DNA from 2 places in the Spiribacter aquaticus genome. Region 1 is predicted to be linked to the other one. Evidence: predicted binding sites of a transcription regulator. Region 1 holds the regulator's gene; the other holds the start of a gene.
What was found. Region 1 encodes sigma-54, which starts transcription at its own class of promoters, with help from an activator protein. Its sites were predicted from a motif close to TGGCANGNTNCNTGCTT; they were not measured.

Region 1 (15,866 bases):
TGGCCGGCGCTGATCTCGCGGCGCGCCTGCTCCAGGGCATACTCGCGCTGTCGCTCGCCATGGCGCCGAAAGCGTCGGATGGCGCTGACCGCATCGAGGGTGCGCACCCAGTCCATGAACCGGTCGGCCTGCTCCTGGACCAGGGACTCCGCCTCGGTAGCGGCCGCCGCGCGGTTGCGCTGATTGCGGTCGATGACATCGCGCAGGTCATCGACAGTGTACAGGTAGACATCCTCGAGCTGGTCGATGCGGGTCTCGATATCCCGCGGCACTGCCAGATCGACCATGAACACCGGCTCATGGCGGCGCTGGCGTAGGCTTGCGCGGACCTGATCATAGTGGAGGACCGGCTCGGGGCTGGCCGTGCAGGAAATGATGATGTCGGCACGGGGCAGGAACGCCTCAAGCTCGTCCAGTCCCAGCGCGCTGCCGCCACAGGTGCTTGCCAGTGACTCGGCCCGTTCGCGGCTGCGGTTGGCGATGACCAGCTCGCCCATGCCCTGCTCGCGGAAGTGCCGGGCGGTGAGTTCGATCATCTCCCCGGCGCCGATCAGCAGCGCGCGCCGGCGATCCAGTCGATCGAAGATCTGACGGGCCAGGGTGACCGCGGCAAACGCCACCGACACCGGATGGGCGCCGATCGCCGTCTCGGTGCGCACGCGCTTCGCCAGCGAAAACGCATGCTGGAAAAGCCGGTCCAGGATCTGCCCCAGCAGACCGGCGCCGGCGGCCGAGTGATAGGCCAGTTTGGCCTGGCCGAGGATCTGCGGTTCGCCGAGCACCAGCGAGTCCAGGCCCGCGGCCACCCGCAGGAGGTGGACAACGGCATCCCGGCCCTCGAGTGTGTACAGATACGGATCGAGCCAGTCCGGGTCCAGGTCCTGTTGCTGGGCCAGCCAGCGATGCAGGATGGCCGGAGTGGCCTCGGGCGCCAGGACCGCGTAGATCTCGGTGCGGTTGCAGGTGGACAATACCGCCGCTTCGCGCACGCCGGGGCGCTCGGCGAGCGCGGACAGTGCACTGTCCAGCGTTTCCGCCGACAACACCACCTGCTCGCGGACGGCGAGCGGTGCGGATTCGTGGTTGAGCCCCAGGGTGACGACTGGCATCGGGATCCGGCTGACTGGAATGTGGCAGATTGTAGGGCAGCATTGCCTCAACACAAGTAGGATACTGGGTCGATGAGAAGGTTCGCGACTCGACATTGGCGACAGGCCCGCTGGCGGCGGGGGTTGGGGAGCTTTCTGGCCGTTGCCCTGATGGTGGCCTGTGCGCCGGTGAAGGACGACGGCCGGGCGGCGGTGGATCCCGTTGAAGCCTCGCCCCTGACCGGCGTGATGGCGGCCGAGCTCGCCGCCGCGCGGGGTGATGTGGAGCGCGCCAGCCGCCTTTACGATGCCGTCGGCGGACGCCTTGGCGATGCCGCCGCGGTGGAGCGGGGCACGCGGCTGGCGCTGCTTGCCGATGACCTGGCCGCCGCCCGGCGGCTGTCCGCGCGATGGATCGAGCTCGCTCCCGACAGTCGTGACGCCCTGCGCCTGCAGGGACTCGTGAGGCTGCGCAACGACGATGTCGAGGGGGCCGCGGCCCGGTTGCTTGAAAGCCTCCCGGATGACCCCGGGGAGCGTGATGTGGCCCTTGATGGGCTGGCCCGGCGCCTGTCCGATCGGGCACTGCCAGCGGAGTCCCTGCAGGTCATGGCGGCGATTGCCGATGCCCTGCCGCAATCCCGGGCGGCCCGACTGGCGCTGGCCCGGGTGGCGATCGCTCGTGAGGCGCCGCGGGTCGCCCTCGAGGCGGTCGATCAGGCGCTCGATCGGCAACCGGACCTGCGCAGTGCCCGCCTGCTGCGCGCCGATGCCTTGCTGGCACTGGACCGGCCTGACGCGGCATTCGCGATCTTTGCTGAATTGCTGGCGGCGTCGCCGGATAATGCCTCGCTGCGCTTTGAATACGCCCGGGCCCTGCTCGAGCGCGAGCGTGAGGCCGCCGCCCTCGCGGAATTCCGGCAGCTGGTCGAGGCGGGCGTGACACAGCCGCGGATGCTCAATGCCGCCATTGTTCTGGCGTTGCGTAGCGGCGCGGACGAGCTGGCACTGACGGCGCTGCGCCGGCTCCGGGCGGGCGCCGGCTCGGCCACGCGCCAGAGTCTGCTGCTGGAGGGCCGGCTGCTGCGCCGCCTCGGTCGGACCGGTGAGAGCCTCGAGGTCTACAACCGTGCGCTCGAGGGGCGGACTGCGGATGCCGAACTGCGCTACGCGCGTGCCATGGCTCGGATTGCCACGGATGATCTCGCCGGTGCGGAGACCGATCTGCGCCGTATCATTCGCGACGATCCGGCCCATGCCGAGGCCCTCAATGCCTTGGGCTACACCCTGGTGGATCAGACCCCGCGCATCGACGAGGGCGCCGCCCTGATCGAAGAGGCCTACCGGATCCGCCCCGAATCGGCGGCGATCATCGACAGCATGGGTTGGGCGGAATACCGTCAGGGCCGGCCCGCTGCGGCGCTTGAGTATCTGCGGCGTGCCCACGAAATGACCGATGGCGCCCCGGAGATCGCCGCGCACCTGGGAGAGGTGCTGTGGGTGCTGGGACGGCGCGACGAGGCACGGGCCATCTGGCGGGCGGCTGCGTCCGGTCACAGTGATCACCCGGTGCTGGAGGAGACCATGGAGCGTTTGAATTGAACCGGTGGCGGCGGTTTGCGGGTCTGGCGGCGGCGTTGACGTTGGGCGTGCTGCTGGTTGGCTGTGCGGTTCGGCCGCCAGCCCCCGAGGTGAGCGATGACAGCGTGCGGCTGGCCGACTGGACGCCGCCGGCCGCCCCGGACGCGTGGCAGCTCAACGGCCGCACGTCGCTGCAACTGGGTGAACAGGGGGCGACCGCGGCGCTGACCTGGCGTCAGGATCAAGCGGCATACCGAATAGATCTGCGCGGCGCGCTGGGTGCCGGCAGCCTGCGCATCACTGGCGATGCCGACGGGGTTACGGTGCGTACGGCCGATGGCGGACGCTACCGTGCCGAGAGCCCGCGTGAGCTGGTGCGGGCGGTCACTGGTTACGATCTGCCGGTGGGTTTTCTGCGCTACTGGGTGACCGGGCAACCGGTGCCATGGCTCGAGGGGCGCGTCACCCTGGATCCCGCGGGGCGCCCGGGCATGATCCGTCAGGGCGGTTGGCGGGTGAGCTATGAGGCCTTCGAGTCGGTGGACGGTTTCCCGCTGCCCGGACGCGTGGCGGTGACCCGGGCGGAGACGTCGGTCCGCATGGTGGTCCGCCATTGGTCGCCGGGGGGATGAGCCAGCGATCAACGGGCTGGCCGGCGCCGGCCAAGATCAACCGCTTCCTGCACATCACCGGCCGGCGGCCGGATGGCTATCACGCCCTCCAGACCCTGTTTCAGTTCATCGATCCTTGCGATGGGCTCGACTTTACGCTGACTGACGGCCCGGAGATCACGCGTGACGGCGGCGTTGCCGGGCTGCCGGCGGCGGATGATCTGGTGGTCCGCGCGGCCCGCGCCCTGCAGGCCCGGACCGGTTGCCGGGCCGGCGTGCATATCCATGTCGATAAACGCATCCCCGCCGGCGCTGGCCTGGGAGGCGGCTCCTCGGATGCCGCGACGACCCTCGTCGCCCTCAACGCGCTCTGGGGATGCGGCCTGAGCGGGACGGCTCTGGAGGCCGTCGGTCTGGAGCTGGGGGCCGATGTCCCGGTCTTTGTCCGCGGCCGGGCGGCCTGGGCGGAAGGCGTGGGCGAGCGGTTGACGGTGGTGGAGGCCGACCGCCCGTGGCTGGTGGTTGTGGACCCGCGGGTCGAGGTCAGCACGGCAGCGGTGTTCGGTGATCCCAAATTGACACGGCATACTGAGCGTATAACAATATCCGGCTTCAAAACGATGGCCTTGCGCAATGATTGCGAGGCAACTGTCCGGCGGCTTTATCCGCCGGTCGCGAGCGCGATCGACGCCCTCTCGGAGTATGGGCCGTCGCGGCTCACAGGCACCGGGGGGTGCCTTTTTGCCTGTTTTAACGATCGCGACGCCGCCGAGCGGGCGCGCACGGGCGTCGATGGTCGCGGGACGGTCTGGGTGACGCGGGCAGCGAGTCGCTCGCCACTGCTCGATCGGCTCGCAATGCAGCAGGCATCATCAAATGGGGCGTAGCCAAGCGGTAAGGCACGGGGTTTTGATCCCCGGATGCGCAGGTTCGAATCCTGCCGCCCCAGCCACATATCAGGAGCAGGGTGCACACGCCATGGAAAACGGAAGCATGATGGTGTTCGCGGGGAACGCCAATCCGGATCTCGCCCGAGCCGTGGCCTCGCACCTCAAGACCCGCCTTGGCGATGCCGTGGTCACGAGCTTCAGCGATGGCGAGGTCCAGGTCGAAATCAACGAGCATGTGCGCGGCCATGATGTGTTCATCATCCAGCCGACCTGCGCGCCCACCAACGACAATCTCATGGAGCTGATGGTCATCGCGGATGCCCTGCGGCGATCATCGGCGGCGCGCATCACGGCGGTGGTTCCCTATTACGGCTACGCCCGTCAGGACCGCCGGCAGCGATCGCAGCGCGTGCCGATCACCGCGAAACTCGCCGCCGACATGATCACCACCGCGGGCATCAATCGGGTCATCACCGTTGATCTGCATGCCGACCAGATCCAGGGTTTTTTCAATATCCCCGTCGACAACGTCTATGCCTCGCCGGTCCTGCTGGGGGATATCTGGCGCCAGACCCATGCCGACAAGATCGTGGTCTCGCCGGATGTCGGCGGTGTCCTGCGCGCCCGGGCCGTGGCCCGACGCCTCGACAATGCCGATCTGGCCATCATCGACAAGCGCCGGCCGCGGGCCAATGAACTCGAGGTCATGAACATCATCGGTGATGTCGAGGACAAGACCTGCGTGATTGTCGACGACATCATCGACACCGCCGGGACGCTCTGCCAGGCGGCCGCCGCGCTCAAGGAACGGGGCGCCGGACGCGTGGTGGCGTATATCACCCACCCGGTCCTCTCGGGCCCCGCCATCGAGCGCATCGAAAACAGTCATCTGGACGAACTGGTGGTCACCGACAGCATTCCGCTGTCCCCCGCCGCCGAGGCCAGTGACCGGATTCGCCAGCTGTCGCTGGCGGAAATGCTCGCCGAGACCATGCGGCGGGTGAACAACGACGAGTCGGTCAGCGAGCTTTTCGTCGACTGATCGTCCCAATCGCCCCTGGTCGCGGGGGCCCTGACGGAGAAAACTGCAATGAGTGTTGAACTGAAACTGGATGCCGCCGTACGCGACGACCAGGGTAAGGGTGCGAGCCGCCGCCTGCGTCGTGCCAAGCGGGTGCCCGGCATCCTCTACGGGGCGGGCAAGAAACCCGTGTCGCTGTCCTTTGACGAGGAACAGATCCTGCGCCTGATGCGCGAGGAAACGTTCTTCTCCCAGATCCTCGATATCAAGGTCAAGGGTAAGCGGACCGAGAAGGCCATCCTCAAGGATCTGCAGCGTCACCCCTTCAAGCCGCTGGTGACCCACATGGATCTGCTGCGGATCAAGGCCGGCGAGAAGATGCGCCAGCAGGTTCCGATCCATCTGCTGCACCAGGAAGAGGCCATTGGCGTCAAGCAGGGCAACGGTGTGGTCCACCATGACCTGATCGAAATCGACGTGGAGTGTCTGCCGGACGATCTGCCGACCTCCATCGACGTCGATATCGCCCAGCTGGATGTCGGTGAAAGCATTCACCTGTCACAGATCGATGCCCCCGAGGGCGTGGTCTTTCCCGGGCTGGATGTCGAGCACGACCATGATCCGGTGCTGGTCAGCATCCACGTGCCGCGCAAGGCCGTCGAGGAAGACGAGGAAGGCGGCGAAGAGGGCGATGACAGCGCCGGAAGCGAGACCGGTGAGGGCTCGGAGGAGCAGGACTGAGGCCTGTTGGTGCGTCTGATCGTCGGGCTCGGCAACCCCGGGCCCAAGTACGCGGGGACCCGGCATAATGCCGGGTTCTGGTTTGTGGAGCGGGTCGCGGAGCGACTCGGCGTGGATCTGCGCGCCGAGCGTAAATTCCACGGTGCCATCGGCCGTTATCGCGACGCGGGCCTGGATCTGCACCTGCTCTGCCCCGATACCTACATGAATCACAGCGGCCGGGCGGTGGCGGCGCTGGCGCGGTTTCATCGCATCCCCCCGGAAGCCATCCTCGTCGCCCATGATGAGATCGATCTGCCCGCGGGTGTGGTGCGGCTCAAGCGCGGCGGGGGGCATGGCGGCCACAACGGCCTGCGCGACATCATCCCGGCGCTGGGCAGCCGCGACTTCGCCCGACTGCGCATTGGGGTGGGACATCCGGGCAGCAGCGATCAGGTCATCGCCTACGTGCTCCACGCGCCGGGCCGGTCCGAGCTTACGGCCATTGATTCAGCCATTGATGCCGCCGCGGCCCAGGCACCGGCGCTGGCCGCCGGTGACTGGGACCGGGCGCAACAGCAGTTACACACGCGGGAGTAGAGCAATCCATGGGCTTTAAGTGCGGCATCGTGGGTCTGCCGAATGTCGGCAAGTCGACCCTGTTCAACGCCCTGACCAAAAACGGGATCCCGGCGGAGAACTATCCGTTCTGCACCATCGACCCGAACGTCGGCATCGTGCCGGTGCCGGATCCGCGCCTGGATCGGCTGGCTGCGCTGGTGCAGCCGAAAAGCGTCGTCCCCACCACCATGGAGTTCGTCGATATCGCCGGTCTGGTGGCGGGTGCGTCGCGCGGGGAGGGGCTTGGCAATCAGTTCCTCGCCAACATCCGCGAGACGGATGCGATCGCCCATGTGGTGCGCTGTTTTGAAAGCGACGATGTTCATCACGTCGAGGGTCGGGTGGATCCGGTCGCCGATATCGAGACCATCAACACCGAACTGCTGCTCGCGGACATGGAAACCGTTGATAAGGCCATTGACCGTTACGGCCGCCGCGCCAAGTCCAACGACAAGACCGCGATCGCGATGCGTGACGCCCTGCGATCCATGGCGGAAGGCCTTGATGCCGGCGAGCCGATCCGCGCGCAGACGCTGGATGACAGTGGCCGGGAGGTGCTCGGTGAGCTGCACCTGCTGACCGCCAAGCCGGTGCTCTACGTCGCCAATGTCAATGAAGAGGGTCTGAGCGGCAATGCCGCGCTGGCCCAGCTCGAGCAGCTGGCGGCCCGCGAGAATGCCCGCGTGGTGCCGGTGTGCGCGGCGATCGAGGCCGAGCTCTCGCAGCTTGACGAGGATGAGCGCAACGAGCTGTTGGCCGCCTATGATCTTGATGAGCCGGGCCTCAACCGCGTCATCCGCGCGGGCTACGCGCTGCTGTCGCTACAGACGTTCTTCACCGCTGGCCCCAAGGAAGTGCGGGCCTGGACGGTAACGGAGGGGGCCACTGCCCCCGAGGCCGCCAGTCGCATCCACAGCGACATCCAGCGTGGCTTCATCCGCGCCGAGGTGATCGCCGTCGACGAGTACCTGAGTGCGGGCGGCGAGCAGGCGGCGAAGGAAGCCGGGCGGATGCGTCTCGAGGGCAAGGAGTACATCATGCGGGACGGTGATGTCTGCCACTTCCGCTTCAACGTCTGAGGCATGGCGGGGTTTGACAGCCACCCCCCGATCACCGGATACTCTGCGGTCTTCCGATCAGGCTACGTAGCTCAGCTGGTTAGAGCACATCACTCATAATGATGGGGTCGGTGGTTCGAATCCACCCGTAGCCACCACTTTCTCTAGAGCAGAAACAGCGTCGCCAGCCCCAGAAAGGCGGTAAAACCGACGATGTCGGTGACAGTGGTCAGAATGACGCCGCCGGCAAGGGCCGGATCGATGCCAAACCGCTTGAGCACCAGGGGCACCAGCACGCCGGAAGCGGCCGCCGTGCCCAGGTTGATGGTCATGGCCGCGGCGATGATGATGCCGATGGTCGGCCGGCCGAACCACAGCAGCGCAACACCCGCCAGAACCGCCGCCCAGAGCAGGCCGTTGAGCAGCCCGATCCCCAGTTCCTTGAGCAATAGCGCGCGACTGTTACGCGGTGCGATCTGGCCCAGCGCGAGGGCGCGGATGACCAGCGCCAGGGTCTGTGTGCCGGCGATGCCACCCATGCTGGCGACCACCGGCATCAGCACGGCCAGCGCCACCACTTCCTGGATGGTGCCCTCGAACAGACCGATCACATAAGCGGCCAGCAGCGCCGTCACCAGGTTCAGTCCCAGCCAACCGGCCCGCCGCCGGGTGCTGGACCAGACCGGCGCAAACAGGTCTTCTTCTTCGCCCAGACCCGCCATGCTCAGGATGGACTGCTCGGCCTCGTCGCGGATCACGTCGACCACGTCGTCGATGGTGATGCGCCCGATGAGACGGCCGCGGCCGTCGAGTACCGGCGCCGAGATCAGGTCGCGGTCCTCGAACATGCGTGCCACTTCGCGATCCGACATCTCGGCCGGGATGACGACGGCCTCGGTATCCAGCAGGTCCTCGACCCGGCCGGCGGGGTCACGGGTCAGCAGATCGCTGACGCGCAGGATCCCCAGGAAATGATCATAGCGGCTGACGACGAACAGATGATCGGTCAGCTCGGGCATCTCGCCGCGCATGCGCAGGTAACGGAAAACCACGTCGAGGCTGACGTCCGGGCGCACGGTCACCGTATCGGTGTTCATCAGACCGCCGGCGCTGTCCTCGGGGTAGGCCAGGACGGCCTCGAGGCGCTGACGGTTCTGGTTGTCCATCGAGCGCAGGATCTCGCCGGTGAGCGTTCTCGGCAGGTCCTGCATGAAATCGGCCAGATCGTCCATGTCCATGCCGGAGGTGGCGGCCAGGAGCTCACGATCGTCCATTTCGCGGATCAGCCCGCCGCGCACCTCGTCGTTGACCTGAAGCAGCACTTCGCCGCCGATTTCCTCATCCACCAGCTCCCAGAGGACTTTGCGCTGGGCGGTGGGGAAGGATTCCAGGAGATTGGCGATCTCCGAGGGATGAAGCGCGTTGAGCATGCGCTGGGCCTCGGGGACCGTCCCATCCTGCAGGAGGTCGGTGACCGTCTCGGCGATCCGGCCCTGTTTCTGCTCGCGCTCTTCGACCATGGAATGTTCCTGTCCGGGCTCAGTCGGCCTCGCCGAAGCCGTCGGCGATCAGCGCGGCGATGGCCTCCAGTGCCGCCTGCGCATCATCGCCGCGGGCGCGGAGTTCAATGTCGCTGCCCTGGCCGGCGGCCAGCATCATCAGGCCCATGATGCTCTTGGCGTTGGCGGTGTGGGTCTGGTGGCTGACCTGGATCTCGGCGGCATACTCACCGGCCAGGGCAGCGAAGCGGGCCGCTGCCCGGGCATGCAGCCCCAGCCGGTTGGCGATCTGCACGCGGCGTCGGTGAAGGGTCTCATCCGACGCCATGATTCGCTCCGGGCGGGTCAACGGCCGGCGCCACGGCCTCGAGGATACCATCACGGGCCGCCGCCAACGCCATACGCGCCAGCGACTCCAGCGATAACTCCGGGTAATTGAGCACACGCAGCAGCATGGGCAGATTGACGCCGGTGATCACCGGATAGCCCTGTCCGCGGGCCACCGCGATGGCGATATTGGCCGGCGTGGCGCCGAACGCATCCGTGAGGATCAGCACCCCGTCACCACTGTCCACGCCCGCCGCGGCCGCCTCGACCCGACCGAGGGTGGTCTCCGGCGGGTCATGGGGGCCCGGGCTGAGGGTGGCGATGGCCAGCGGCAGCCGCGGCAGAATCCCTTCGGCGGTCTCCCGCAGGGCCTTGCCGACTCCCGGATGGGTGACAAGCAGCAGCCCGGCGCTCATGGCAGTTCCCGGTGCCGCACGGTGACGGCGGTGGCGTGCTCGCGCAGGTGGGCACCCAGCGCCTCGACCAGATAGACCGAGCGGTGCTGGCCCCCCGTGCAGCCGATGGCGATGGTCAGATAGCTGCGGTTCTCGGCCTCGAAGACCGGCAGCCAGTCATCCATGAACCCCTGGATCTGCTTGAGATAGCGGGCGACCAGCGGGCTGTCGGCCAGGAAGTCGGCCACGGCCCGGTCGCGCCCGGTCATCGGCCGCAGGGCGGGCTGCCAGTGCGGGTTCGGCAGGCAGCGGCTGTCAAAGACGAAATCGGCGTCGGTGGGGGTGCCGTGCTTGTAGCCGAATGATTCCAGCTGCACCGACAGATGCGTGCGCGATTCGGCCAGTCGGCTGCGAATGATCTGGCGCAGTTCATGCAACGTGGTCTGCGAGGTGTCCACGGTCAGATCGGCACGCTCGTGGAGCGGGACGAGGCGGGCACGTTCCCCCTTGATCGCTTCATTCAGCGGGATATCCGGCCCGCTCAGCGGATGGCGGCGGCGGGTTTCCGAGAAGCGCTTGAGCAGGGTGGCGTCATCCGCATCCAGAAAGACGATTTCGGTGTCCAGGCCGTGGGCGGCGATGGCGTCGAGGATGCCGGGAAAGCGACTCAGCGATGCGGGCTGGTTGCGTGCATCGATGCCCACGGCGTAGTCGGCCTCCTCGCCACTCATCGCAATGTGCTGACCGAATGCATCCAGCAGATCCACCGGCAGGTTGTCGATGCAGTAGAAGCCCGAGTCTTCCAGGGTGGCAAGGGCGACGCTCTTGCCCGATCCGGACAGGCCGCTGACGATGATCAGTCGCATGCGCTGGCCTCCGGGACCCGCCAGGGCCGCGGTGCGGTCACTGCCACAAGCTCGATGATCGCCGCGACCGGCCGCTCGGGCGACAGCGCCAGCTGGGCCAGGCCGATGCCGTGGATCGTCAGGGTCTGCCAGTCCGCCGTGGCGCTTGCCCGACGCCGGGCCCGGGTCAGTTCGATGGCGCAGTCGATGGGTGACCAGTCGGCCACCGCACCGGTGCCGAAGTGATCCCCGGCCTCAATGATCCCCGGCCCGCGCAGGCACAGCCGCCCGCGACCGGCGTCCGGTGCCCGGCCGATCAGCCGGTCACCGCGGCGTATGACCATCACGGCGTCATCGGCCACCAGCTGATGACCTGCGCGCAGCAGCATCAGCGCGGTGTCACTCTTGCCCATGCCCGCCTCGCCCCGAATCAGGACGCCCACACCGTTGACCCGCATCAGCGTCCCGGGGATCTGGCTCATGCGTCGGGCGCCCCGTCGTCGCTGCCGGTCATGGTGGCGTAGAGCTCGGCGTCGCTGCGGCACTGGCGCAGCCGCGTGCACAGGTGTTCGTCGCGAAACAGCTCCGCGAGCCGGGCGAGAATGCGCAGATGCTCATCGTTGCTGTGCTCAGGCACGAGGAGGGCGAGCAGCAGATCCACCGGCTGGCTGTCGGCGGCGTCGAAGGCGATGGGTGTATTCAGACGGACCAGGGCGGCACGCGGGGTCTCGATATCGGGACTGCGGGTATGGGGCAGTGCCACCCCGCGCCCCAGTCCGGTGCTGCCCAGACGCTCACGCACGATCAACCCCTCGAAGATGGCGCGCGTGGCGTCGCCGCCCGCCCGGGTATCGGCCATGAGCTGCTCGCTCATGCGCTCCAGGGCGCGTTTCTTGCTGGTGACGTCGACCCCGCACTGCGTGCGCGTCACCGACAGCAGTCGGGTAAGCTCCATAGTGCTCAGGGTTCCAGATTATCGCCGACGCGTCCCTGCTCCGGATGATGGTCGCTGCGCTTTTCCTTGTGCTTGACGACCTGGCGGTCCAGCTTGTCGACCAGCAGGTCGATGGCGGCATACATCTCGCTGGCGGTGGACTCGGCGAACAGCCGGGCGCCGCTGACCACCAGGGTGGCCTCCGCCTTACGGGTCTTTTTCTCGACGGTCAGAATCACATGGACGTCGACGACATGATCAAAGTGGCGCTCGAGGCGCTGGAATTTCTCGTCGACGTAGTCACGCAGCGCGTTGGTGACATCGACGTGATGGCCGGTGATGTCGATTTTCATGATTTCCCCTTATGTTTTCTTCTTCAGCGTAGCCGTTTGCGTTGGGTTGACGATGCGATCCCCATGACTTCCCGGTATTTGGCCACGGTTCGCCGCGCCACGTGAATGCCCTCCCCACGCAGCGTCTCGGTCAGCCGTGAATCGCTGAGTGGCCTGGCCGGATCCTCTGCCGCCACCTGCCGGCGGATGCGCGCGCGAATGGCCGTCGCCGAGCACTCACCGCCGTCGGCCGTCGGGACATGGCTCGAGAAAAAATGCTTGAACTCCAGCGTCCCCTGGGGCGTGAGGATGTATTTCCGCGAGGTGATCCGCGATACGGTCGATTCATGCATGTCGATGGCCTCGGCGACATCGCGCAGCACCAGTGGCTGCATCGACTCTTCACCATACTCCAGAAACGCCTGCTGGCGCTCGACGACGCATTCGGCCACGCGCTGCAGCGTGTCGCGCCGCGACTCCAGGCTTTTGATCAGCCAGCGTGCCTCCTGCAGGTGATCGCGCAGGAGGCTGTTGTCACGGCTGCTGTCGCCCCGCCGGATCAGGCTCGCGTAGTAGTCGTTGATGCGCACCCGGGGCGAAGCCTCGGGGTTGATCTCGACCTGCCAGCGGCCGTTGACCCGCCGCACCCGACAGTCGGGGACGACGTAATCGGTGCGGGTTTCGCCGAATCGCGATCCGGGATGGGGGTCGAGTCGGCGGATCAGCGACAGGGCCAGGTCCAGCTGTTCCTGGTCGACCTTCAGGTGCTCGCGCAGCGCGACCTGCCGGCCCGGGCTGAACAGTGACCAGTCGGCTTCAATGGCCTGGCGGGCGGTCTGGCGCCCGGGCGTGTCCGGCGGCATGGCGTCGATCTGGATCTGCAGTGCCTCGCGGGCGTCACGGGCGCCGATGCCGATCGGGTCCATGTGCTGGAGGATCGTGAGGACGGCGTTGATGTCGTCCTCGTCGATGTCGGCGTCGACATCGGCGTCGAGGGCGGACCGCAATTCGCTGACCGGCTCGGCCAGATGCCCGCGCTCGTCCAGGGCGTCGATCAGTGCGGCGGCGATCTGGCGGTCGGTCGCGCCCAGGCTGGACAGATCGACCTGCCACTGCAGGTGATCGCGCAGCGAATCGGCGGGGGCCGCCTGGCGATCGAGAAAGTCGCTGCCGCCGTCGCCTTCCGCCGTGGCGCCCGCTGGCCCGTTATGACCGGTGTCATCCCAGTGCTCGGAGACCGCCATGCCCTCGCCCAGCTCGGTGGCGTCGGTGGCGTTCGAGCCCAGACGCTCTTCCGACGGATCGGGGGTGGCCGGCGTCGTCCCCTCGGGCGCGGCGGCTGCGACGGCGTGATCGGTGTCGTCTTCGGGCTCGAGCATGACGTTGGACTCGAGCGCTTCGCGGATCTCGAGCGCCAGCTCGGCCGCCGGCAGCTGCAGCAGCCGGATCGCCTGCTGCAGCTGGGGCGTCATGGTGAGCTGTTGACTGGCCCGAAGTTCAAGCGACTGCTTCATTGTTCCCCGCGTGCGAATTGGTCTGGATAGCGTAACGCCGGCTGTCCGGCGCCCGCCAGTCTCACAGGTGGAAGTCCTCGCCCAGGTAGACCGCCCGCACCTCGGCGTTGTCGAGTATCATGCCGGGGGTCCCGTCGGCGATCACCCGGCCGGCGTTGAGGATGCTGGCACGGTCGACCAGGGCCAGCGTCTCGCGGACGTTGTGATCGGTGATCAGTACGCCGATACCGCGCTCCGCCAGGTGTCGGACGATGCCCTTGATGTCGCCCACCGAGATCGGATCAACGCCGGCGAAGGGCTCGTCCAGCAGGATGAAGCGCGGATCGGCTGCCAGCGCCCGGGCAATCTCAACGCGCCGTCGCTCGCCGCCCGACAGGCTGATCCCGGCCTGGTCACGCAGATGCCCGATGCCGAACTCCTCCATTAGTGCCTCCGCCTGCTCAAGCCGTGCCTGGCGTGACAGCCCGTCACGGGTCTCGAGCACGGCGAGCAGGTTGTCGAGCACCGACAGCCGCCGGAACACCGATGCCTCCTGCGGCAGGTAGCCGATCCCGCGCCGCGCCCGGGCATGCATGGGGAGGCTGCCAATGTCATCGCCATCCAGCCGGATGACCCCGGCGTCCGCCCGGATCAGGCCGACAATCATGTAAAAGCTGGTGGTCTTGCCGGCTCCATTCGGGCCCAGCAGACCGACGATCTCCCCACTCTGCAGGCCGATGGAGACCCCATCCACCACTGAGCGTCCGCGATAGGTTTTTGACAGCCCGCGGGCCTCGAGCTGGTTGCGCGCCATGCCGGTCAGTCCGTCGCAGGGTTGACGCTGACATTGACGCGCTCGTCGTCGTCAGCGCCGCTCTCGGCAACGGTACGGGCGGTTTCGGGGTAATGCGTGACGGTGCGTCCGGTGACTGTGTTGTCGCCCTGCCAGAGGCGTCCGCCCTGTTTGAGGATCAGCCGCTCGGGGCCGGCGACGAAGTATTCCATCCGCGGTGCCTCGGCCCGTCGCGGGGCGGCATCCGCCACGGTCTCGCGATAGGTGGCCGGGGTGCCATCCACGGTCACCTGCTCGAGCTCGCCCGCGCCATTGCTGAATACCCGCATGACGTCGCCGGTGATGCGCAGGGTGCCGCGCGTCAGCACGACGTCGCCGCGATACACGCTGATGCCCTCGGCCTCGTCAACCTCGGCGCGGTCGGCCACCAGCTCCACCGGTGGCGGGGCGGACGCCCCATCGCCGTCCTGGCCATGCGCGACCGGCACTGCCACCACAAGCGCCAGCAGGGCGCCGATCCAGAGTCGCTCAGGGTGAAGCCGCATCGTACACTCCCTCTACATCATCCAGCAGTTCAAGGCGCTCCTGCGCAAACCATACCCGTGCGCCGACGGCATCCACCCGCAGCCCGGGGCGGGTCATTGTGACGGGCTGATCCGTCTCGGCGTAACGCTCGGGGATTCTTGCATCCAGTCGCTGGGTGGTCAGCCGGGTCCGACCCTCGGCGGTCTGGCGCGTCATCACGACATCGCCGCGCAGCCGGGCACGGGTGTCGTCATCACCGATCCAGCCATGGTTCGAGCGGCCCCGCCAGGGCGGGCCCCGATCCGTCTCCACCCGCCAGTCCGGGGAGACGAGGCGCCAGCTGCCTTCCCGCGGGTTGTGGCGCGCGTCGGGTGATCGTACCCGCCAGCTGATCGCGCCGTCCGCATTGGTGGTGGTCAGTGTAACCGTGCGGGCATAGGCATCCAGGCGGGGGTCCGTCACCGTCCTGACCGCATCCGGGTCGCCACCCGCGCCAAACAGCCGCCAGCCGAGCAGGGCGGCCAGGGCCAGCGCCAGCAGCATGACCACTCGGCGGCGCATTCAGACCACGCCGCCACGCAGCAGATCGTGCATGTTCAACGCGCCCGTGAGCCGGCCTTCCGCGTCATTGACCAGCAGGCCGTTGATGCTGTGCCGCTCCATCAGCGCCAGCGCCTCGGCGGCCAGCTGCGCCGCTTCGACGCAGCGCGGGGCCGGCGTCATCACCGTGGCGATCGGGGTGGCATGCACGTCCACCCCCTCATCCAGGGCGCGGCGCAGATCGCCATCAGTGAAGATGCCGGTGACCCGCTGATCGGCATCGACAATCGCGGTCATGCCGAGCCCTTTGCGGGTCATTTCGAGCAGCGCGTCCGCCATGGGCGTGTCCGGCCCCACGGCGGGCACCGCCGTGCCCGTGTGCATGAGATCGTCGATGCGCAGCAGCAGCCGCCGGCCGAGCCGGCCGCCGGGGTGCGAGCGGGCAAAGTCTTCGGCGGTGAAGCCGCGCGCGTCGAGCAGTGCGATCGCCAGCGCGTCGCCCATGGCCAGCGCCGCCGTGGTGCTCGCGGTGGGCGCGAGTCCCAGCGGGCAGGCTTCGGCGTCAACGCCGGCATCGAGATGGACGGCCGCGG
Region 2 (15,866 bases), on a different contig from region 1:
GCGAGGATACCGATTCCACAACGGTCCTCAACTCGGGTGGGCGTGACACATCCTACTGGGGTATTCAGGCATCCGACGCCATCACCAGTGATCTCACGGCGGTGGGTGATGTTGAGGCATTCTTCCGCCCGGATGTTGCCGAGAGCGGCCGTTTTGATGGCGACAAGTTTTTTGCGCGTAGCGCGAAGCTTGGTCTGCAAGGCGACTTTGGGTCCGTCTACGGTGGGCGTATTACGGCGCCGCTGTATCTGCCCATGTTGTTCACCAATCCGTTCGGAGGATCGTTCACGTTCTCGCCTGCAAATTTTCACACCTATGCCGGGAACGGAGACGCGGCTGCCTCCTATCTGGGGGACTCAGGCTGGGATAACAGTATCCAGTACGTTGCCCCAACGATGGGCGGAGTAACGGCGACGGCCCAATACGCATTTGGCGAAACTGAGGGTGAGTCGGGCGAGGACCGGCTGGGCGGCAACCTGGTCTATCGATCGGGTGGCACGGTGATGATCGCCGGCGCCCAGTATCTCGACCTTGGAACTGTCGGTGGGCTGAACTACAGCGCCGGTGGCGAGCACTCCTCCGCGATTCTCGGCGTGAGTCAATCCATCGGTGGAGCGCAGCTATTCGGGCAGTACCAATACGCGGATTATGACCTGGACGAAGACCTTAATGGGAACGAGTCCTTTGACATCAATACTGGTACCGCGGGTGTCTCACTGCCGGCCGGCCCGGGGTCCGTCCTGGCGGCGGTCGCGTATTCGGATGCCACCCGTCTGACGACGGATGTTGATTTCGAGGAGGGGGGAAACCGGACGACCTTCGCGGTTGGCTACGACATGTCTGTTGGCAGTGCCGTCAACCTCTATGCAACTTACTTTCATGACGACGTGGACGAGCCCGGGCTAGACGCCGGGAAAACTCTCGCCGCGGGAATGCAGTACAGGTTCTAGTACTACTCCGCGTGTCGGCTGCGGTCAGGATGGCGCAGCCGACGCGTGGATTGATCTGGTGCGCCCGGCAGGATTCGAACCTGCGACCTTCGGCTTCGGAGGCCGACGCTCTATCCAGCTGAGCTACAGGCGCATGCCGCAGATTATAGCGTCTGCCGCGGTCCGGGCATAGCCCCCGGTTTGCCGTGTCGGGCAATGCCGCTATACTTTGTGACAGCCCAAAAATTGAGGATTATCAAGTGAGCGCCGAGCAGGATAGTGTCTTCGTCCGTAACTTCGCACTGGTCATTGCCACGCTGGTGGGCGTGACCGTTCTGCTCATCGTGATCGCGAATTCGGTGTTCGGTGACATGGATCCTGAACGGCAGGCGCTTGCCGAGGAGCGCGCCGAGCAGAACCTGTCGCCGGATTTCGCCGTCCGCCTCAGTGGCGAGCCGGCGCCCGCCATCGCCTCGGCGGACTCCGGCGCGGATGAGGGCGGTGTCACCGAGGTGCGCAGCGGCGAGCAGGTCACCCAGGCGGTCTGCATCGCCTGCCATCAGGGCAACTTCCTCAATGCTCCCGGGATCGGCGACAAGGCGGCCTGGAATGAGCGCATTGGCAAGGGCTGGGAAACGCTCACCCAGAACGTCGCCGATGGCTACGGCAACATGCCCGCGCAGGGTGGCGCCGCCTCTGAGGAGGAGATCCGCGCGGCCATCGAGTGGATGGTCGAATCCGAAACCGGGCTGGAAGTCCCCGAGTCCTGATCAGCCCGCCGGCTCGCCGCCGAGCAGGACGTGTTCGGCATGCTCGAGGGCCTCGGGCGTGCCATAGACCACCAGTACATCCCCGTCCCGCAGCACGGTGTCCGGTGATGGCTGCGGCCCGCGGATGCCACCCCGCCGCACGGCGTTGATGGTGACCCCGATGGAGTCGGGGTCAATGTCGCTCAGCCGCTGACCGATCGCCGGGGCATTGCCACTGAGCGTGATGGCGTGGAGCTGTTCCTGGAAGCGCCCGACCTTCTCCATATCCACGCGCTCGGCGCCGTGGAAATACCCCTTGAGCAGCCGGTAACGATCCCCGCGGACTTCCCGCACGCTGCGGAACACCTTCGCCATGGGAACCCCCAGCAGCGCCAGCACATGCGAGGAGAGCATCAGGCTTGCCTCGAGGATCTCCGGGACCACCACGGTGGCGCCGGCCGCTTCAAAGCGCTCGATCCAGCGATCGTCGCGGGTGCGCACGATGACCGGAATGTCCGGGCGCTCGGCGCGGGTATGCTCGAGCACCTTGAGGCTACCGGCCGGGTTGTCAAAGCTGAGCACGATCATCCGCGCCCGCTCGAGGCCAGCGGCCTGCAGCACTTCGCGTCGCTCGGAATCGCCATAGCTGACCGGGTCGCCGGCGTTGCGGGCCTCCTGGACGCGCTGGGGGTCGAGGTCGAGGGCGAGGTACGGCAGCGCTTCCTGATCCAGGAAGCGGCCGATGTTCTGACCCGTCCGGCCATAGCCGCAGAGGATGACGTGGTTGGCGAGGGGCTCGGCAATACGCGAGACCTCGGTCCTGGTGTCGGCGGCATTGGCGCCCTCCGCCGGGGCACTGAGCAGGCGCTGGGCGAGCGCCTGGTTATGGCGGATGAGGATCGGCGCGGCCAGCATGCTCAGGACGATGGCGGCCAGCACCAGCTGGCTGGTGGCCGATGTCATCAGCCCGGCGCTGATCGCCAGGGCGATCAGGGCAAAGCCGAACTCACCGCCGTTGGCGAGGATGATCGCGGTCCGTCCCGAGTCCTGTGGGCCGTCCACCTGGCGGGCGATGGTGTACACCAGCAGCAGCTTGACGGCCACCATGCCGGCGGCGATGAGGAGCACCCAGTGCAGCTCCATGATCAGTACCGGCAGGTTGATCACCATGCCGACGGTGATGAAGAAAAACCCCAGCAGCACATCCCGGAACGGTCGGATGTCGGCATCGATCTGATAGCGGTATTCGGTCTCGCCCAGCATGATGCCGGCAAGGAACGCCCCCAGCGCCAGCGACAGGCCCGCCAGATGGGTCAGCCAGGCCGCGGCGACCGCGATCAGCAGTACCGTCAGCGTGAACAGCTCGTTGGACCGGGCCTGGGCGACTTCGTGGAAGATCGGTCGCAGTGCCTTGCGCCCCACCCAGACCATGATGCCGAACACCACCACACCCTTGATCAGCGCCAGCCCCAGCTCGGTGGTCAGTGAGTTGTCGCTGTTGCCGGCGAGGATCGGAATGGCGATCAGCAGCGGGACGACGGCCAGATCCTGAAACAGCAGCACGCCCACTGCCCGCCGCCCATGTCGGGTGTGCACCTCGACCTGCTCGGTGAGCTGCTTGGTGACGATGGCGGTGGACGACAGTGCCAGCGCGCCGCCCAGCACCACGCCCACCTCGATGGATCCGGTCAGCCACCAGGCGATGCCACCGAACAGCGCCAGACACAGGGTGACCTGGCTGCCACCCAGTACGCCGACGGCCCAGCGCATGGCGTGCAGCTGCGGAAACGAAAACTCCAGGCCGATGGTGAACAGCAGAAAGACCACCCCGAACTCGGCGAGCAGATGAGTGGTTTCGTTTTCGGGGATCAGGCCCAGTGCCGAGGGGCCCAGGGCCATGCCCACCACCAGGTAGGCGATGATCGGCGGCAGGGTCAGCCGGCGAAACACCGAGACCGCCACCACGGAGGTGGTCAGCAGGAGGATGATGCTTTGCAGGCTGTCCATGCTCGGGGTGGCGTCCTCGCCTATTGGTAGCGCTCGAGGGTCAGGCCGGACACATCAATCTCCGGCGTACGTTGGTCGATCATATCAGCGACGACGCGCCCGGTCCCGGCGGCGAAGGTCCAGCCGAGGTGGCCGGCGCCGGTGTTGAGGTAGAGCCCGTCGATGCCGCTGGGCCCCAGGATCGGCGGACCATCAATGGTCATCGGGCGCAGGCAGGCCCATTGATCGGCCTGACGGGTGTCGACCTGGCGCGCCAGTGCGGGAAAGTTCGCCAGCCCCTGTTCGAGCACGCGCTCGACCCGCTGCGGCCGTATACGCCGGTCATAACCGGTGAACTCGGCGGTGCCGGCAATGCGCAGTTGATCGCCCAGTCGCGTAATAACGATCTTGCGGCCATCGTCGATGATCGGCAACCGCGGTGCCGCCTCGAGCCCGCCCACCGGCAGCGTGGCGGAGTAACCCTTCACTGGCTTGATGGGCAGGCGGAGGCCTGCCTGTCGGGCCAGGTACGGTGCCTCGGCGCCGGTGGCCAGCACGAATGCGTCGGCCTCGAGGGTGGTCCGGTCGGTGTCGATGGCCCGCAGCCGGCCGGCTTTGACGTGCAGGCGTTGTACCGATTCGCCCAGTCGCAGGGTCAGTCCGCGCTCGACGGCCTTCTCGCCCAGCCGCTGGCAGAAAAGGCGGGCATCACCACTGGCGTCGTCGGGGTAGAAGAACCCGCCGGCGAGTTCCGCCTGAATATCGGCGAGCGCCGGCTCGCGCTGGCTGATCCCGGCGGGGCTCAGTGTCTCGTGGCGCACCCCCGAGTCCGCCATCAGGCGGCTGCTGGCGCGGGCGGTTTCCATTTCCTCGGGATGCCGGAAGATTTTGAGGATGCCGTTATGCGCCTGGGTATAGTCGATGGCAGTTTCCGCTTCGAGCTCGCGCATGCGCTGCAGGCTGTAAGTGGCCAGACGCGCGTTGACGGCCGTGTTGCGGGCGTGGTGATGGGGGCGGCTGTAGCGCAGAAACCCCAGTCCCCAGCCCATCAGGCGCGGCAGTTGCGTGGGCCGCAGCAGCAGTGGTGAGTCCTCGCGCCCCATCCAGCGCAGCAGCTGGCCCAGGGCCTGCGGGGTGTTCCAGGGCTCAGTGTGGCTGGCGTGGAGCATGGCCCCATTGGCATGGCTCGCCTCCGAGGCCAGTTCCGGTGCCCGGTCGAGCAGCGTCACCGAATGGCCGCCCTCGAGCAGATACCATGCCGTGGCCACGCCGACCAGGCCGCCGCCCATCACGATGATATTCACTGAACCTCCCCTGACGTATTGCGATCAGTTTAACGCTGAACCCGCTCACGATAGGACAGTGCTTCGGCGATATGGTGTTCCCGTATGTCAGCAGCGCCGTCGAGATCGGCAATGCTGCGCGCGATCCGCCAGCAGCGGTGCCAGCCGCGTGCCGACAGACCAAAGCGTTGGGTGGCCTGGCGCATGATTTGCCGGCCGGCGGCATCGAGTCGGCCGATGCGGCGCATCGCGCTGACCGGCAGATGACTGGCCGGGATCCCGTCACGGTCCAGCTGGCGCTCGCGGGTGATCTGGACGCGGCGGGCCACCGCGTCGCTGGACTCGCCCTCAGTGCAGGTATCGAGCTGGGCGGCGGTCAGCCGGGGGACCCGCACCTGCAGATCGATGCGATCCAGCAATGGACCGCTGATGCGGTTGCCGTAGCGACGGATCTGCGCCGGCGTGCAGCGGCAGTCATGGTCGCTGTCACCCTCGTAGCCGCAGGGGCAGGGGTTCATGGCCGCAATCAGCTGGAAGCGGGCGGGAAAGCGCAGCCGCGCGTTGATCCGCGAGACGCTGATTTCGCCGGTCTCGAGTGGCTCGCGCAGGGCCTCGAGGGCTTCACGGGGGAATTCGGGCAGTTCGTCGAGGAACAGCACCCCGTGGTGGGCGAGCGAGATCTCGCCCGGCCGCGGGCGCACGCCACCGCCGGTCAGTGCCCGCGACGATGTGCTGTGATGGGGGCTGCGGAAGGGGCGTCGGGCCCAGTGAGCGGGGTCAAAGCAACCCTCGGCGATGGAGTGCAGCGATGCCGACTCCATTGCCTCGGCATCGGTCATGGCGGGCAGCAGGCCCGGCAGGCGTGCCGCCATCAGGCTTTTGCCACTGCCGGGCGGGCCGCAGAACAGCAGGCTATGGCCGCCGGCCGCGGCGATTTCAAGGGCCCGCCGCGCCGGCGCCTGGGCGATGACATCGCGCAGATCGGGGCCTGCCGGGGCATGGCCGCGCCCGCTGGGCTGCGCCGGTGGCAGGGGACGCTTGCCACCGAGATGCCGGGTCACATCGAGCAGATGATCGGCGCCATGCACGGGGCCACCCGCCAGCGCGGCCTCGGCGGCATTGTCGGCGGCAACGACGAGGGTTTCCGAGGCGGCGGTACAGCGCAGTGCCACGGGCAGGGTGCCGTTGACCGGACGCAGGCGGCCGGACAGCGCCAGCTCGGCGCAGAACACGGTGGTCCCGCAATGCTGTCCGGGAATCTGGCCGGAGGCCACGAGGATGCCCAGCGCAATCGCCAGGTCGAAGCGGGCGCCATCCTTGGGCAGATCGGCGGGAGCGAGATTGACGGTGATGCGGCGACGCGGGAATTCAAAACCGCTGGTGGTCAGTGCCCCGCGGACCCGGTCGCGGGCCTCGCGCACCGCCGTATTGGGCAATCCCACGATGGACAGCGACGGCAGACCGCCGCCCAGATGAACCTCGACGCCCACGCGCGGGGCATCGATGCCCACCGCCGCGCGGGCCTGAATCTGTGCCAGTGCCATGGCGACGCACCTCCCTGTGCGAAGCTGAAGACCCGCGCGTGGCGGGCGGGAATCAGTCGGCGGCGTCGTCCGGCTGTGCCGCTTCGCCGGTGGCTGGCGTCCCCTCGAGCGCCGCGACCCGGGCTTCCATCGCCTCGAGGCGCTCGCGGGTGCGGGCAAGCACCTTGGCCTGGGCGTCGAATTCCTCGCGGGTGACGAGCTCCATCCGGCTGAAAGTGCTCTGCAGCGCCACTCGGGCGTTCTTCTCGACTTCCGCCTGAAAGTCGCGCAGCCCGCTGGGCAGGTTTTCGGAAAAGCGCTTCGCCATGTCGTCAAGCTGTTTCGGATCGAGCATTGTTCGGCCTCCGTTGACTGTCGGGCCAGTTTAAGGCGTTCGCGGGCAATTCCCAATCCACGGGGCGACTCATTTTGGTGCGTCCGATGAACGGAGTTTGCACCGAGAAAGTGCATATCGCCCGCGATGCACAGGATCAGGTCGCCGATCGCTGAGCGCCCGCTCGTTGGCACGGTCCGTGCATAGACTCTGGTGCATTTATATCGTTCATGGGCACCGGGGGATCCGGTCCCGACAGGGGAGTTCAGGCATGAAGCTGATCACTGCGATTATCAAGCCTTTCAAGCTCGACGATGTCCGGGAGTCACTCTCGGAGATCGGCGTGCAGGGCGTCACCGTCACCGAGGTCAAGGGATTTGGCCGTCAGAAAGGCCACACCGAGCTCTATCGGGGGGCTGAGTACGTCGTCGATTTCCTGCCCAAGATGAAGGTCGAGGTCGTGCTCGACGATGATCTTGTCGAACGCGCCATGGAGGCCATCAGCAAGGCGGCCAACACCGGCAAGATCGGCGACGGCAAGATCTTTGTCTCGCCCGTCGAACAGGCCATCCGCATTCGTACGGGTGAAACCGACAAAGACGCACTCTAAGGAATCACTGGGAGTCTGAAACATGTCTGCAGAATTCAACGAACTGGCCTACGCGCTGGATACTTTTTACTTCCTGATCTCCGGGGCGCTGGTCATGTGGATGGCCGCCGGGTTCACCATGCTCGAATCGGGCCTGGTGCGCTCGAAGAACACCACCGAGATCCTCACCAAGAACGTTTCGCTCTACGCGATCGCCTGCATCATGTACATGCTGATCGGCTACAACATCATGTATGGCGGCGGCATCAGCAGCGTCATTCCGTCCATCGGCGGCATTCTCGGCGCATCGGATAACGTGCCGGCGGACATCGCCGCGGGCAGCGATGCCTACTACTCGAACATCTCCGACTTCTTTTTCCAGGTGGTGTTCGTGGCAACCGCGATGTCGATCGTCTCGGGTGCCGTGGCCGAACGGATGAAGCTCTGGACGTTCCTCCTGTTCACGGTGATCGTCACCGGCCTGGTCTATCCCATCCAGGGCTTCTGGAGCTGGGGTGGTGGCTTCCTGGCCGAGGTCGGTTACTCCGATTACGCCGGCTCGGGCATCGTCCACATGTTCGGTGCGGCCGCGGCACTGGCGGCGGTGATGGTGCTGGGCCCGCGCAAGGGCAAGTTCGGCCCCAATGGCGAGGTCAAACCAATTCCGGGTGCCAACATGCCGCTGGCGACGCTGGGTGTGTTCATCCTGTGGTTTGGCTGGTTCGGCTTTAACGGCGGCTCCGAGCTCAAGCTCTCCGACGCCGGCTCAGCCAACGCGGTCGCCCTGGTGTTCGCCAACACCAACCTGGCCGCTGCCGGTGGTGTCGTCGCCGCGCTGGTCACCGCGCGCCTGATGTTCGGCAAGGCCGACCTGACCATGGCCCTCAACGGCGGTATCGCCGGTCTGGTGTCGATCACCGCGGGTCCCAACGTGCCGAGTCTGCTGGGCGCGACCCTGATCGGCGTTGTCGGCGGCGTTCTGGTGGTGTTCTCCATCGTCGGACTCGACAAGCTCAAGCTCGACGACCCGGTGGGTGCCATCTCCGCGCACGGCACGGCCGGCATCTGGGGTGTCCTGGCGGTGCCGCTGTGGAATGAAGGCGCCAGCTTCGGGCCGCAGATCATCGGTCTGGTGACGATCTTCGTCTGGACCTTTGGCGTCAGCTACATCCTCATGACCATCCTCAAGGCGGTGATCGGACTGCGTGTCTCCGAGGAGGATGAAGAGACCGGGCTCGACATCGTCGAATGCGGTGTCGAGGCCTATCCGGAGTTCAGCAACCCGCGCTGACGCGGACCGGCTGAACCACTGACCCACGGGCGCCTTCGGGCGCCCGTTTTTTTTCTGGGGCAGGATGAGCACCTGCGTTAGACTGCCGGGCCTCAGATGGGCTGACGCACGATAGGGAGACAAGCATGAAAGTGGGTGTTGCCGGACTGGGCGTGATGGGCCGGGCGATGGCGCGGAACCTGTCCGCCGATGGACTGCTCGCGGGGGTGTGGAACCGCACGCGGGCCACGGCCGATGCCCTCGGCAATGAGCTGGACGTACCGGTGGCCGACGATGCGACGGCGCTTGCCGACGCCTGCGATGTGGTCATTACCTGCGTCCGCGCGGATGCCGATGTGCTGGAAGTGGTTGCGGCGCTGGCGGCGGGTGTCAGCCCGGGTGATGTGGTGATCGATACCTCGACCATTGGCGTGGACGCGGCCGGCGAGGCCGCAGCGATGCTGGAGGCGAAGGGCGCGACGTTCCTGGATGCGCCGGTCACCGGCGGCCCCGAGGGCGCCGAGGCCGGCACCCTGCAGATCATGGTGGGCGGCGACCCGGCGGTGCTCGAGCGGGTGCGCCCGGCCCTGCAGGCCATCGGCAGCGACGCCACGCACTTCGGGCCGGTGGGCAGTGGCCAGCGGGCCAAGGCGGTCAATCAGGTGATGGTTGCCGGCATCGTCCAGGCGATCAGTGAGTCACTGTCATTCGCTGAGGCGAGTGGCCTCGACACCGAGCGCCTGCTGCCGGTTCTCACCGGTGGCGCGGCGGGAAGCCGTCTGCTCGAGCGCCGTGGCAGCCGGATACTGGCCGGCGATTTTGAGCCCGGCTTCCGGGTGTCGCTGCATCACAAGGATCTCAACCTGTGCCGCGACCTGCTGCAGAAGCTCGACGTCAATCTGCCGCTGGTGGAGATGACCATCAAGCACTATGAGCGCCTGCTGGATCAGGGCTACGGCGACGAGGACACCTCGGCGCTGTTCCGGCTCAAGCGCGAGCTGTTCGAATCGGGCAACCGCAAGAGTCTCTAGGCCGGGCGGGTCAGCCGCCGGCCTGGAGGAGGATGGATTCGATCTGCTGATCGGCCATCCGCGCCCTGACCCCATTGACCTGCTCGAGATCGGCGAACGGCCCCACGCGAACCCGGTGCCAGGTCTCGCCGCCGGGCAGCTCGACCACCTGGACGCGGGCCTGGATGCCCAGCAGCGCCAGGCTGGCTTTCAGTGAATCGGCATCCTCCGCCTGACGGAACGAGCCGGCCTGCAGCAGATAGCGGGTGCCGTCCGATTCGGGGGCGGCCGGTGGATCAGCGGCGGGATCGGCCTCGGGCACGGCCGGTGCGGGCGGCTCCTCGCCGTCATCCCGCTCGCCCACTTCCACCTCCTGCTCGTTGAGCAGGCGATAGAACTCGAACCGCGGCTGATCGTCCTGCGTCGCCGGCGAGGGGGCCGCTTCACTGTCAGCGGTTGCGTCGGTGCGGGGTGCATCGGGCCGGCGATGCTCGAGGTGCACCACCAGGGCCACCAGCAGGCCGACGGCCAGCCCCGTCGCCCCCCAGACAATGGCACCCGGCCGACGGCCCGACGCCGCCCGGGCGCGGGTCGGACGGCTCGCCTGCCCATTGCTCTTGCGGGCCGGCTTGCGGCGGGTGCTGCCCTTCGCTGCCATGTCTACATGCGTTCCGGTGCCGAGACGCCCAGCAGATCGAGGCCATTGCGCACCACCTCGCGCACGGCTTCGATCAGCGTCAAGCGGGCATCGCGCAGGTCGCGGTCGTCGACCAGGAACGTATGGGCGTTGTAGTAGGTGTGGAACGCGCCGGCCAGCTCGCGCAGGTAGGCGGCCAGCAGGTGCGGCTCGTGATTGGCCGCCGCCGACTCGAGCGCCTCGGGGTAGCGGCCGAGGGCCTGAATGAGGGCCTGCTCATGATCGGCGTCGAGCCGGTCGACATGGCTCAGCCCGTTGTCGTGGTCATGCTCGATCCCGCGCTCGTGCCTCTGCCGGCGCACGCTGCAGACCCGGGCGTGGGCGTACTGAATGTAGTAGACCGGGTTGTCGTTGGACTGCGACTTGGCCAGCTCGAGGTCGAAGTCGAGGTGCTGTTCGGGCCGACGCATGACATAGAAAAAGCGGGCGGCGTCGTTGCCCACCTCCTCGCGGAGGGCGCGCAGGGTGACGAACTCGCCGGCGCGCGTCGACATGGGCAGGCGCTCGGAGCCGCGGTAGAGGATGGCGAACTGCACCAGCCGGAAGGTGAGCGCGTCGGTGGCATGGCCAAACGCCTCGAGGCTTGCCCGCACGCGGGCCATGTAGCCGTGATGATCGGCGCCGAAGACATCGATGGCCTGTTCGAAGCCACGCTCGAACTTGTTCAGGTGATAGGCGATGTCCGAGGCGAAGTAGGTGGTCTGCCCATCCGCCCGGCGCACCACCCGGTCCTTGTCATCGCCATAGTCGGTGGAGCGGAACCAGCGGGCACCTTCGGCGTCGTAGAGCGCGCCGGCGGCCTGGAGCTGCTCGAGGGCATGCTCCACGGCGCCGGTGCGCACCAGTGCGCGCTCGCTGAACCAGCGGTCGTAGCGGACACCGAAGGCGGCCAGGTCCTCGGCGATATCCCCGGTGATGGCGGTGACCGCCGCTTCGAGGATCTCCTCGTAGCGGCCTTCTCCCAGCAGGCCCCGGGCGCGCGCGATGAGGGCGTCGATATACGCCTCCTTGTCGCCGCCGGCGTGGGCATCGGCGGGCAGACCGGCGGTCAGCTCGGCGGCGGTGATGCGGTAGCGCTCGCCGGCCTCGGCCTCCAGATCGCGGGCAATGCCGTGGATGTAGTCACCGCGATAGCCGTTGGCGGGAAAGGCCATGGACTCGCCACGATGTTCCAGATAGCGGATCAGCACGCTGACGGCGAGGATATGCATCTGCCGCCCGGCGTCGTTGATGTAATACTCGCGATGGACCGCGTGGCCGGTCGCCTCGAGCACGTCGGCCAGCGCCGCCCCAAAGGCGGCGCCGCGGCCATGGCCGACATGCAGCGGGCCGGTGGGGTTGGCCGAGACGAACTCGACGATCACCTGCTGGCCCCGGCCATAGTGGCTGCGGCCGAATTCACGGCCCTCGCGGTGGATCCGGGCGATGACGGCGTTGGCCGCATCGCGGGTGAGAAAGAAGTTGATGAACCCGGGGCCGGCCACCTCGACCTGATCGATGTGGGCATGCACCGGCAGATGGGCCACCAGCCGGGTCGCCAGCTCGCGGGGGTTCTGGCGCAGTACCGGGGCCAGACGCATGGCGAGGTTGCTGGCGTAGTCGCCGTGGCCGCTGCCGCGGCCGCGCTCGAGCTGGATGTCGATCCGGTCGGGAAGGCTGAGGGATTCGGCGGCGGCCAGGGATTGCAGGGCCTGACTCAGCAGATCGACGAGTTCTTCTTTCATCGGGGTGTTCAATATCCGGTTGGCAAACGAGCGACCATTATCCGGCCTCGGTCGCAGTCTTCAAGCGCTACAGCGACTCGGCCGGATCGACATCCACCGACCAGCGCACCTGCCGCGCCTCGGGCAGCCGGCCCAGTGCCGGCAGCCAGCCGCTGAGCAGAGCCTGCAGATCGCCACGGCTGTCGGCCAGAAGCATCAGCTGGGCGCGATGGCGACCGGCGCGTCGCTCCATGGGCGCGGGAAACGGACCGAGCCGCTCCACCGCGTCGTCGGCGGGGGCCAGTGGCACGGCGGCGCGTAGAAAGGCCAGTGGCGCGTGACGGTCGGTGGCCTCGGCGCGGATCAGTGCCATCGCCCGCATGGGCGGCAGTCCGGCGGCCTCACGCTCGGCCAGTGCCGTCCGGGCGAACGCCGGGTAGCCACCGTGCAGCAGCTGCTGGAGCAGCGGGTGCTCCGGGTGATGGGTCTGGATGACCACCTCGCCGGGCCGTTCGGCCCGGCCGGCCCGCCCGGCGACCTGAATGACCTGCTGGGCGAGCCGCTCAGGCGCCCGAAAATCGGCACCGAACAGGCCCTGGTCGGCGTCAACGATGGCGACCAGCGTCACCGCCGGCAGATGATGGCCCTTGGCGAGCATCTGGGTGCCCAGGATCAGCCGCGTCTCGCCGGTCTGCGCCCGCTGCATGGCCTGCTCGAAGCTGCCCCGGCGGCGGGTGCTGTCGCGGTCGATGCGCACCGGCGGGGTCTGCGGGAAGGCCTCGGTCAACGCCGCCTCGATCCGCTCGGTGCCCAATCCCAGTGCGCGCAGATCGACGCTGCCGCAGCTCGGGCAGTGGTGTGGCAGGCGCTGCTCGCGATTGCAGTGATGGCAGTGCAGGCGGCCACGCCCGCGGTGATAGGTATAGCGGGCGTCGCAGCGATCGCACTCGGCGAGCCAGCCGCATTCATGGCAGATCAGTGTCGGGGCAAAGCCGCGTCGGTTGAGAAACAGCAGGGCCTGGCCGCCGGCATCCAGATGGCTCTGTACCCGTTCGATGAGCGGCTGCGAGAGGCCTTCCCGGGTGGGCTGACCGCGCATGTCCAGCAGCTGCATTGAGGGCGGTCGTGCATGACCGGCCCGCCGGGTCAGCGCATGGTGTTGATAGCGCCCCTGCGCGGCATTCGCGAGGCTTTCCAGCGAGGGCGTCGCCGAGCCGAGGACAACGGGGACGTCGCTGCGGTAGGCGCGCAGCACCGCCAGATCCCGCGCCGAGTAGCGAAACCCCTCCTGTTGCTTGAGCGAGGCGTCGTGCTCTTCATCGATGACGATCAATCCGGGCCGGGCCAGCGGCACGAACACCGCCGATCGTGTGCCGATGACCACGTCCGCCACGCCCGCCCGCGCCGCCAGCCAGGCATTGAGGCGCTCGCCATCGGCCAGCCCCGAATGGAGGATGGCGATCCGCCCGCTGAGACGGCTTTGAAAGCGCTGCACGAGCTGAGGGGTCAGGCCGATTTCGGGGACGATGACCAGGACCTGCCGTCCGCATTCGAGGGTGCGGGCGATGGCGTCCAGATAGACCTCGGTCTTGCCACTGCCGGTGACGCCGTCGATCAGGATGGCGGCATGCCCCGCCGTCGGGCGGATGGCGGCGGCGCAGGCCTGCTGCTCGTCATTGAGGGCGGCGCCGGGTTGATCGGCGCGTCCGGGCAACAGGCCGTAGTCGGGGGCGGTATCGGTGGCCGCCAGTCCCTGCTCGACCAGACGCCTGAGCACGCTGCGGGCGTCGCCACCGATGCCCGCGAGCTGCACGGGGGTCAGCGTGCCGCTGCGCTGCAGGGCCTCGAGCAGCTGGCGCTGGCGGGGTGCCCGTCGCGCCCGGGCGTCGGGCTGAGCCGCACGACCCGCGTCGGTCAGGTGCCAGGCGGTGGACTGGCCGGGCGTCGCGGGATCGCCACGGCGCAGCCGTGTGGGCAGGGCGGTGAGATAGGCCTCGCCCGGCGGGTGGTGATAATAGCGGGCGGCCCATTCGATCAGGGCCATGGTGGCGGGGTCGAGCAGCGGCGTCGGGTCGATGACATCGATGATCGGTCGCAGCCGGTCGGCGGCCAGATCGCTGGCGGTGGGACCGGCGGTGACGATCCCCACCCGCTCGCGGCGCCCCAGCGGAACCCGGACACGGACGCCCACGGCCGGCGCGGGACCGTTGGCGGGGGGTAGGTAGTCGAGGGCCTCAGTGAAGGGCCCCGCCACCGCGACTCGGATGATATCGGTCATGGGCGGGGCGGACGTCGTCGGACCGCCGGGGCCGGCAGCCCCGACGGCCACAGGGCGCTAGCGCATCTGGATGCCGCCGCCCGGCATGCCGCCACCGGCACCCGGGGCACCCCCGCCGCCCATCTGATCGGGCGTCATGATGCGTGACGCCTGCTCACGCTGCATCTCCTTGAGCTGCTCCATGGTCTGCTCCAGCGCTGCCTGGGCGGCGGGCGGGAAAGCATTCATGGCCTCCTCTAGGCTGTTGGCCTCGAGCTCAAAGTTGAGCGGCAGGGCACCGGCCGGTGTCATGACCTGGGTGCTGCCCAGGTAGAGCACCGGCCGGCTGTCGTCCGGCTTCCCGTCGCGGGTGACCGGACTCAGCCGCTGGATGCTGCCGACCTGACGGTCGGTGAAGTTTTCTTCCTGGTACAGCCCGTCCGCATTCAGCGTGAGCTGATCCAGGGTGTCCGCGTTTTCGGCATCCGTCATGTTGACTCCTTTTGCCGTTACAGGCCCTTGACGGCCTGAACCATGCCACCGGCGACCTTCTGACCGTCGCCGAACACCATGCGTGTGTTCTCGCCGTAGAACAGATGGTTCTCCACGCCCGAGAAGCCGGCGCCACCGCCGCGCTTGATGACCATCACGTTTTCGGCCTCGTCGACGTTGAGGATCGGCATGCCGTAGATCGGGCTCGACGGATCGTCCCGCGCCGCCGGGTTGACGACGTCGTTGGCGCCGATCACCACGGCGACATCGGTCATGGCGAACTCTTCGTTGATGTCCTCCATGTCGAAGATCATGTCATAGGGCACACCGGCCTCAGCGAGCAGAACGTTCATGTGACCCGGCATACGTCCGGCCACGGGGTGGATGGCGAACTTGACCTCAACCCCCCGGTCCTGCAGCAGCTCGACGAATTCCCAGATCTTGTGCTGCGCCTGGGCCACCGCCATGCCATAACCGGGCACGATGATCACGCGCTCGGCGTAGGCCATCATGATGCCCGCGTCCTCGGCCGAGATGTCCTTCATCTCGCCCTCGGGGCCTTCGCTGGTCGCCCCTTCGCTGCTGCCCCAGCCGGCGAACAGGACATTGGTGAGCGGACGGTTCATGGCCTTGGCCATGAGCTGCGTGAGCAGCGTACCGGCGGCACCCACCACCGTACCGGCGATGATCATGGCCGGGTTGCCGATGGCATAGCCCTCAAAGCCCACGGCCAGACCGGTCAGGGCGTTGAACAGTGAGATGATCACCGGCATGTCGGCGCCGCCGATCGGTACCGCGACGAACACGCCGAACAGCAGGCCGAGGGCAAAGAATACCGCCACCACCAGCGCACTGTCGGTGAAGAAGGTCAGAATGCCGAACAGCACCGCCAGGGCGAACACCACAATGTTGACGATCTGCTGGCCGGGGACCAGCTGGCTGCGCTTCATGCGGCCGTCAAGCTTGGCCCAGGCGATCAGCGATCCTGAGAACGCCACCGTGCCGATGAACGCACCCAGAATCGCCAGGATGGCGACGTCGGCC

Region 2: the regulator sigma-54 is predicted to act here: its motif matches at 6,993-7,009, upstream of glnK (P-II family nitrogen regulator).

The regions. Positions count from the first base shown of each region.
Region 1 covers NZ_VMKP01000003.1:128,228-144,093, forward strand. Annotated here, with positions in the region: gene hemA (glutamyl-tRNA reductase) at 1-1,109, opposite strand, end outside; gene FPL11_RS07070 (tetratricopeptide repeat protein) at 1,182-2,690, shown strand; gene lolB (lipoprotein insertase outer membrane protein LolB) at 2,687-3,301, shown strand; gene ispE (4-(cytidine 5'-diphospho)-2-C-methyl-D-erythritol kinase) at 3,298-4,167, shown strand; tRNA gene FPL11_RS07085 (tRNA-Gln) at 4,158-4,232, shown strand; gene FPL11_RS07090 (ribose-phosphate diphosphokinase) at 4,259-5,212, shown strand; gene FPL11_RS07095 (50S ribosomal protein L25/general stress protein Ctc) at 5,261-5,932, shown strand; gene pth (aminoacyl-tRNA hydrolase) at 5,936-6,511, shown strand; gene ychF (redox-regulated ATPase YchF) at 6,520-7,611, shown strand; tRNA gene FPL11_RS07110 (tRNA-Met) at 7,672-7,748, shown strand; gene mgtE (magnesium transporter) at 7,755-9,110, opposite strand; gene FPL11_RS07120 (HPr family phosphocarrier protein) at 9,130-9,417, opposite strand; gene FPL11_RS07125 (PTS sugar transporter subunit IIA) at 9,404-9,832, opposite strand; gene rapZ (RNase adapter RapZ) at 9,829-10,677, opposite strand; gene FPL11_RS07135 (HPr kinase/phosphorylase) at 10,668-11,138, opposite strand; gene FPL11_RS07140 (PTS sugar transporter subunit IIA) at 11,135-11,611, opposite strand; gene hpf (ribosome hibernation-promoting factor, HPF/YfiA family) at 11,617-11,943, opposite strand; gene FPL11_RS07150 (RNA polymerase factor sigma-54) at 11,967-13,436, opposite strand; gene lptB (LPS export ABC transporter ATP-binding protein) at 13,498-14,229, opposite strand; gene lptA (lipopolysaccharide transport periplasmic protein LptA) at 14,235-14,753, opposite strand; gene lptC (LPS export ABC transporter periplasmic protein LptC) at 14,737-15,294, opposite strand; gene FPL11_RS07170 (KpsF/GutQ family sugar-phosphate isomerase) at 15,295-15,866, opposite strand, start outside.
Region 2 covers NZ_VMKP01000001.1:451,771-467,636, forward strand. Annotated here, with positions in the region: gene FPL11_RS02270 (porin) at 1-950, shown strand, start outside; tRNA gene FPL11_RS02275 (tRNA-Arg) at 1,007-1,083, opposite strand; gene FPL11_RS02280 (c-type cytochrome) at 1,190-1,699, shown strand; gene FPL11_RS02285 (monovalent cation:proton antiporter family protein) at 1,700-3,685, opposite strand; gene FPL11_RS02290 (D-amino acid dehydrogenase) at 3,706-4,968, opposite strand; gene FPL11_RS02295 (YifB family Mg chelatase-like AAA ATPase) at 4,998-6,491, opposite strand; gene ubiK (ubiquinone biosynthesis accessory factor UbiK) at 6,544-6,825, opposite strand; gene glnK (P-II family nitrogen regulator) at 7,076-7,414, shown strand; gene FPL11_RS02310 (ammonium transporter) at 7,437-8,684, shown strand; gene FPL11_RS02315 (NAD(P)-dependent oxidoreductase) at 8,810-9,694, shown strand; gene FPL11_RS02320 (SPOR domain-containing protein) at 9,705-10,331, opposite strand; gene argS (arginine--tRNA ligase) at 10,334-12,094, opposite strand; gene FPL11_RS02330 (primosomal protein N') at 12,162-14,351, opposite strand; gene FPL11_RS02335 (hypothetical protein) at 14,409-14,822, opposite strand; gene FPL11_RS02340 (NAD(P)(+) transhydrogenase (Re/Si-specific) subunit beta) at 14,840-15,866, opposite strand, start outside.